Regions from separate parts of the Staphylococcus sp. mip270_02 genome, predicted to be linked through region 2. Evidence: predicted binding sites of a transcription regulator. Region 2 holds the regulator's gene; the other holds the start of a gene.

Region 1 (3,429 bases), 200 kb from region 2:
GGCACGTATTATATGACACACCAATCGATAATAATTGGTATGGCGATGATGCTAATGATATCGCATTTGGACTTGAAGCGTGTTATTTTACAGATCGTTCACGGACGCTTAAGTCATTAGATAATGCTTGTCGTATTATGGCGGCTTTATGTAATTCATGGGAAATTAACCCTCGAAATGAGATGCCAGGTCACCAACAAATACAATATGATAAACAAGACCCAGGAAATTTATTAACAGCCGCAGGATATGGTAGAAATGATATTAGTGTGCTTGATAATTTAGTGCTTAAACATATGAAAGGTGATTCACCAACACAAAAAGTAGCAAAAGATGTAAAAGAACCTATCAAAGCAAAACCACCTCGCACAGTATGGGGATGGAATGGAATATTTACAGCAAATAAGAGTAATACTGAACCAATTGTCGTAAGACGCGCAATGGGATTAAATAAAGCTCAAGTAGATAAAGGGTCATGGATTTATCCTGGTGAATATGTGAAATTCGACCAAGTTATCAAAGATAAGAAAAATGGTTTGTGGTGGATTAGATTTAAATATCAAGCAGATGGAGCAAACAAAAAAGATAATTTCTTCATGCCTATAGGTGAGATTACTGATAAAGAAGAGAAGTTATTAAAAGAAAAAGCATTATGGGGAAAATTAGAAGTTAAATAGAGAATGAGTTTATAGAGATTATCTTATATAAGATTAAATAAATAATATATTAAGCACAAATGAATTGTGTTAAAATTTAATTATTGATAACTCGTAATGGCACCACGAGATCAATATTATATTTAGGGCAGACGCTTATGTGCTTGCCCTATTTTTTATGATATAATTCAAATGTATATTTTGATGTTGTTAAAAGATTCCGAGGCTCAACGTCAATAAAGCAATTGGAATAAAACATTTTTAGTAAGTGAAATCTAAATATGTATTAGGCCTTGTAGTAAAATAATTTTAAGGAGGTTATTATGAATTCAAAATTTAGGGCTTTTTTATATGATTTAGGTATTTCATTTTTAGTTGCGTTAATTACTAATTTTTTAGTGTATATTTTGAGTTTTAAAGTTATAAGTTTTGATTTTCTGATTAAATATAAATTTTATTTTTATTGGTTTTTGTTGCTTTTGTTTATTCTAGTAGTTCGTTTTATTATAAAAAAACGCATAGACAAATTGCAAGATGATCCATCTGGATTTTTTGTAATGCAAGATTATAAAGGGTCTATAAAAATGGAATGTTTTGGTTTCAAATGGGATGTTTTTTTTGATTATCTTTCAGAGCCTTGGATGAGTAATGATTTGGAAAAAGTTAGATTTGAAGATTTAAAAGAAGTTAAAATAGGTGAAGTTAGGGGTCCTTATTGTCCTAATGATAAGAGAAAGATGAAAGATACTCGAACTTATTGGGGATTTTATAAATATAAATGTCCCAAGTGTAAATACAAAAGAACATCACTTAAAAATCTTACTACTTTAGAAAATGAAACTCTTGATGAGATTCGTTCTAAATTTAGATGATTTTTTGTTGTTTTAGGAACGAGTGAAACGAGTTTCTTCTTGTCTTGATACTATATATAATACCACCCACACATGTCACTGGGTGGTTATTTTTTATGTCTATTTATATGTAAATTACATCTTTACTTATACGAACAAGTGTTCTATTATGTTCATGAGATGGTAAAATGAAAATAATAAATCCAGACGCACCGGATGAATATAAATATGAAACTGATTATCGTAATATACCTAGAGAATATCTTAATCCACGTATACCACAAGGACGTGGAATGGTTAAATGGCAACCCTTCAAAACAATGCCTGAACAATATGAACAACTAGAACAATACATACAAGACCAAAATAAAATTGATAAACCCATACTAAGCAATCACCAATTGAATGATCTAAATGATAAGTTGATATTAAAAATGTATCACGACCCAACAATTGAATTGCGTTATTTTGTAGATGGTTATATTAAAACTAAAAAAGTTTACATACACAAAGTAGATGTTCACACACAAACACTCCATTTATATGAAGAAAGTGGTTTCAGTAAGGTTAATTTGTTAGATATTGTCGAGATAAAATAATTTAAAAAAAGGGAAGAAAGGATTGATAAAAGGACGATTGTCCTGTATGATAAGAAGTGTAGTAAGGAGGTGGCAAACAGTGAACCGTTTAGAACGGAAAGAAAAAGAAGCAACGATTGCAGAAACCAAAAGCAGAACCTTCCGAAATTACTGCTTAGGGATAGCAACCATTGCTTCACTACTAAAATATTGGTTGGGGAGTTAATCCCCTTCCACCTTATTATATATCGAGGTGATAAAAATGACAAATCTAACTAAAATAAGAATTAGAACATTTTTAAATTATGTAATTGGTTTTAGCGTTTTAGCAATCGCAATATACTTTTTATTAAAGTAAACAAATAAACGGTTCACTAAATTTTATGATAATAGAAACAGTAAAAAAATTAATAGAATCTGATATAAGTGCGTCTGAAATAGAAAAAGCTACTGGCGTTGATGCATCTTCTATTAGACGCATACGCAGAGGTGAAAGGAAGCTTGAAAATTTAAGTTTTGAAAAAGGTGTAGCATTGTATGAATATGCGAAAATCCATCTAGATGAATAGGCGGTTTAGAAATTATGAAGGCATTTTTTAAAATATTTATCATTGGCTTGGTCGCGCAATTATTAATAATTTTAATTTTAATTCTATTTAGATTTAAAATGTGGAAAAGCTTTGAACAAGCAGAAATTATAGTAGGCATAATGGGATTGATTACAACTTTCTTAGGCGCGTATTTTGGTGCTAAAATAGCTGGTAGCGAATCAAGAAAGTTATTTAAACAAGAAATAAAAATGAATGATTTAAGTAAAAATATGGAAATAAATCTAGATGTTTTAGAAAATATGGAGTATGTTGAAAGGAAAATAAATTTTATTAACAAACTGATTAGAGGTGGGGGATTTTTAGAGCCAGATGGTTTGAGACAACTGCAACGTACATCTAATGAAACTAAAGAAATTTTAAGCAAAGTTAAAGATGAATACCTAAGTCAAACTTCTATCATTTTATATTCTGATATTCGAACCCTTTATGAAAACTCTAATAACTTTAATAATGAAATAAAAGGGATTATTAATTATGATGAAACACGTAGATTAATCAAGAGTGTAGAAAAGAATGATATTCCAATAGAATCTATAAATTTATGGGAGCATTACTCTGTAGATAATAAAAAGAATATTTCCTTGCTATTTAGTAACGATAAACGAGAAGAAATAATAGAAAAAATCCAAATCGATTTAATCATTAAAAAAAACAAAGTTTTTTTTAATGATAAAAAAGAAAAAGTCGAAAAAATTTTTGATAAGGTTAATTGTTCATTCAATAATATGAAATA
Region 2 (3,429 bases):
CAAAACGACCCTTAACATCTTCAGAAAAAGCTTTATTTAAATCTCCATCTAATGAGATATCATTTGAATCATATAAAACAATCAATTTGTCTAATTGGTTATGTCCTGCTAATGAAGCTGCTTCGTGAGAAATACCTTCCATTAAGTCACCATCTGAAGCAAGAACATATGTGTAATGGTCAACAACTTTAGCATCTTCTTTATTAAATTTACCTGCTAAATGCTTCTCAGCCATAGCCATACCAACAGACATAGCAAAACCTTGTCCAAGTGGACCAGTTGTAACTTCTACACCATCAGTGTGTTTGAACTCAGGATGTCCTGGTGTTTTAGAACCCCATTGTCTAAATTCTTTTAATTCTTCTAATTCTAAACTACCTGAAACATGTAATAAGCTATATAATAGCGCAGAACCATGTCCAGCTGATAATACAAAACGATCTCTGTCAAAGAAATCTTTTGATTGGGGATTAAAATTCAAGTGACGTGTCCATAATGTGTATGCCATAGGAGCAGCGCCCATTGGTAATCCAGGGTGTCCTGAATTTGCTTGTTCAACTGCATCGATACTTAGCGCTCTAATCGTATCTACCGCTAATTGATCTTTTTCTTTATTCATCTAAATGACTTCCTTTCTTCTAGCAAGTTTCTATATTATTATACCTTATTTGGTATCTATTTAACAAAAAATTGATTTAGTTTTTATCTTCTTTATTTTTAGAATCTAATATATTTTTCACTTTATCAGGCGTTACATCGTTTCCTTCAGGATCTATGACTCTTGTACTTTCAATTTGCTGCTTAAATTTTTCTCTAAATGAATCTAAGTAAGCTTTTCTCAATTTAGATTGTTCTTTAGCTTCTTTTTCAGTCAAGCCTTTTTCTTTTTTCTTTTTTGCTAATTCATTTATACGTTGTAAATCTACACCGTCTTTATCAGCCATAATAAACCTCCGATATTATTGATATAGAAAAATATAACAAAAAAATGAACGAAACTAAATTGTTTCGCTCACAAAAACACCATTATATTAACATTTACATTCACTAAAGTTCACGCCACTAAAAAACTATTAGTGAACAGCTGCCATCACTTGCTGTGAAGTTTGTTCGCTTTGTAGTTTAGTTTCATTATTACTCTGTTCGCCATTTACTGATTGACTTGTCATTTGATGGTCAGTCATTTCGTACGTCTGTTCTGAATTCGCACTATTGTGTGCACTTAATATAAACAAGGCGCAAAGTACCATTGTCACCGTTAACACTATAATATAAGACTTTATTTGCGATTTATAGTTCTTCATTATTTATAACCACTCCTAGAACATTTGTTTGTATAGTTACTTTATCAGAACATCTGTTCTATGTCAACAACCAAACGAACAAACGTTTGTAAAAATGCTATAATCATGCTATAATTAAGTCAAATTAAATTAGGGAGTGCCTATTATGAGAGAGTTAACTAAACGACAAAATGAAATTTTTGAATATATCAAGCAAACCGTCCAATCCAAAGGGTATCCGCCAAGTGTTAGAGAAATTGGAGAAGCTGTTGGATTAGCCTCTAGTTCAACAGTCCATGGCCATTTATCTAGATTAGAGGAAAAAGGTTATATTAGAAGAGATCCAACTAAACCTCGTGCCATTGAAATTGTGTCAGAGCAATTAGGTGAATCAATTAATATGGAAGAAACAATCCACGTTCCTGTTATAGGGAAAGTAACTGCGGGCGTACCTATTTCTGCGGTTGAAAATGTTGAAGAATACTTCCCATTACCAGAACATTTCACTTCAACACATAATAGCGATATATTCATCTTAAATGTTGTTGGTGACAGTATGGTTGAAGCTGGTATTCTTGATGGAGATAAAGTTATCGTTAGAAGTCAAACTATTGCAGAGAACGGAGATATCATCGTTGCGATGACAGAAGAGAATGAAGCGACTGTTAAGCGTTTCTATAAAGAAAAAACTCGTTATCGTTTGCAACCGGAAAATAGTACAATGGGACCAATTTATCTTGATAATGTAACTGTATTAGGAAAAGTGGTTGGATTATTTAGAGAAATGTAATTGATATTTCGACTAATGCTAACACTCTCAAAAAAAGAGGATGCGCTCATCGCGCACCCTCTCTTTTTTCATCTTTTTTCTCTAAAACATCTTTTACTTTTTCAAGTATATCTTCTGTTTTATCTTTTTTGTTTGTTGTCATAACTTTTCATCCTCACATGATAACAGATACCCTCAAACAACAAACCTTAAACATTATCCAGTATAATTTTCTGTCCAATAAGGCTGACGATTTTTATTAAAGTCAACACCTACACCAAGCGTATTAAATTCTTTCTTAAGAATATTCTTTCTGTGTCCTAATGAATTCATTAAGCCCTGGTGAGCATAAATACTACTTGTTTGACCATATGCCAAATTTTCACCTGCTGCATTAAAATTGTGTCCGTCAGCTTCCATACGATCAAATGGAGTATCGCCTGATAAATTATTATGATCAAAATAATTATGTTCAGCCATATCTTTACTGTGTTTTCTAGCCGTCTCAGAAATACCAGTAGAATATTTAAGTGGCTCTAACTCATGCTGTACTCGTTCTGAATTAACTAAATCAAAGTTTTGCAATTCAAAGCTTTGTGCTAATCCCTCAGATGGTGCGCCATATTGTTGTTGTAATCGGTTTTCCATTTTTTCACTAACTTGTAATAGTGCTGTTAAGTTATTGCTCTCATGTTTATCATAAAAAGCTGTTGTGTATATTTTGTCTTTATGAAAATTATCAAATTCATCATCTTGAACATCAAATTTCACATGCCCTTTTTGCTTATCAGTAATAGGTTTACCTAAACGGTCCCTTACCTTGTCTTTAGGTGTGCCATATTTAATTTTTGATTTTGATGATATAACGTTTTGGTTACTATATAGCGCATTTACTTTATCATCTATATAACTAACCATCACAAACCCTCTATAACCATCCGAATAATACGTGTGCCAATTTGTACCATATTCATTTGATGAGACACGTTGGGAACGCCCTAGCTTTTCTTCTACAGCGTCTTTAGTCATATTCATTTGAATATTGTTAACTGCAAATTCTTGTTTACTTGGTACTTTCAACGCATCTTCATTAGTTGTTTTTGATGAAGACCAATCAGCAACTTTATCCTTTAATTGCTGTTGTACTGTAATCATTGGTTCTGTTTCTTTGATTGGTAGGACAAGAATAACTACTAAGAAAGTAAGTACATACAAAAATAATTTTCTAATTTTTTACACCTACTAATATATTAGTCTCTATCACCATTAAAAATTGAGTTTCTTACAATTACATAATCCACTTTTCTTAATGATTTAAGGTCAGTGCCACCCGCATATGAAATTGAACTTTGCAAATCTTGTTGCATTTCAATCAAT

Evidence for each region. The regulator LexA, encoded in region 2, represses DNA repair genes until DNA is damaged. The targets are predictions, from matches to a motif close to CGAACATATGTTCG.
Region 1: ACW5YJ_RS10200 (YolD-like family protein) is a predicted target of LexA. The motif match lies at 1,660-1,673, and genes of this name have one in related genera.

Annotation. Positions count from the first base shown of each region.
Region 1 is NZ_CM132934.1:2,170,101-2,173,529, reverse strand. Features, by position in the region: gene ACW5YJ_RS10210 (peptidoglycan recognition protein family protein) at 1-677, shown strand, start outside; gene ACW5YJ_RS10205 (hypothetical protein) at 980-1,528, shown strand; gene ACW5YJ_RS10200 (YolD-like family protein) at 1,696-2,106, shown strand; gene ACW5YJ_RS10195 (hypothetical protein) at 2,153-2,311, shown strand; gene ACW5YJ_RS10190 (XRE family transcriptional regulator) at 2,469-2,654, shown strand; gene ACW5YJ_RS10185 (hypothetical protein) at 2,669-3,429, shown strand, end outside.
Region 2 is NZ_CM132934.1:1,965,987-1,969,415, forward strand. Features, by position in the region: gene tkt (transketolase) at 1-619, opposite strand, end outside; gene ACW5YJ_RS09265 (DUF896 domain-containing protein) at 696-944, opposite strand; gene sosA (DNA damage-induced cell division inhibitor SosA) at 1,074-1,304, opposite strand; gene lexA (transcriptional repressor LexA) at 1,450-2,073, shown strand; gene ACW5YJ_RS09280 (CAP domain-containing protein) at 2,269-3,282, opposite strand; gene guaC (GMP reductase) at 3,303-3,429, opposite strand, start outside.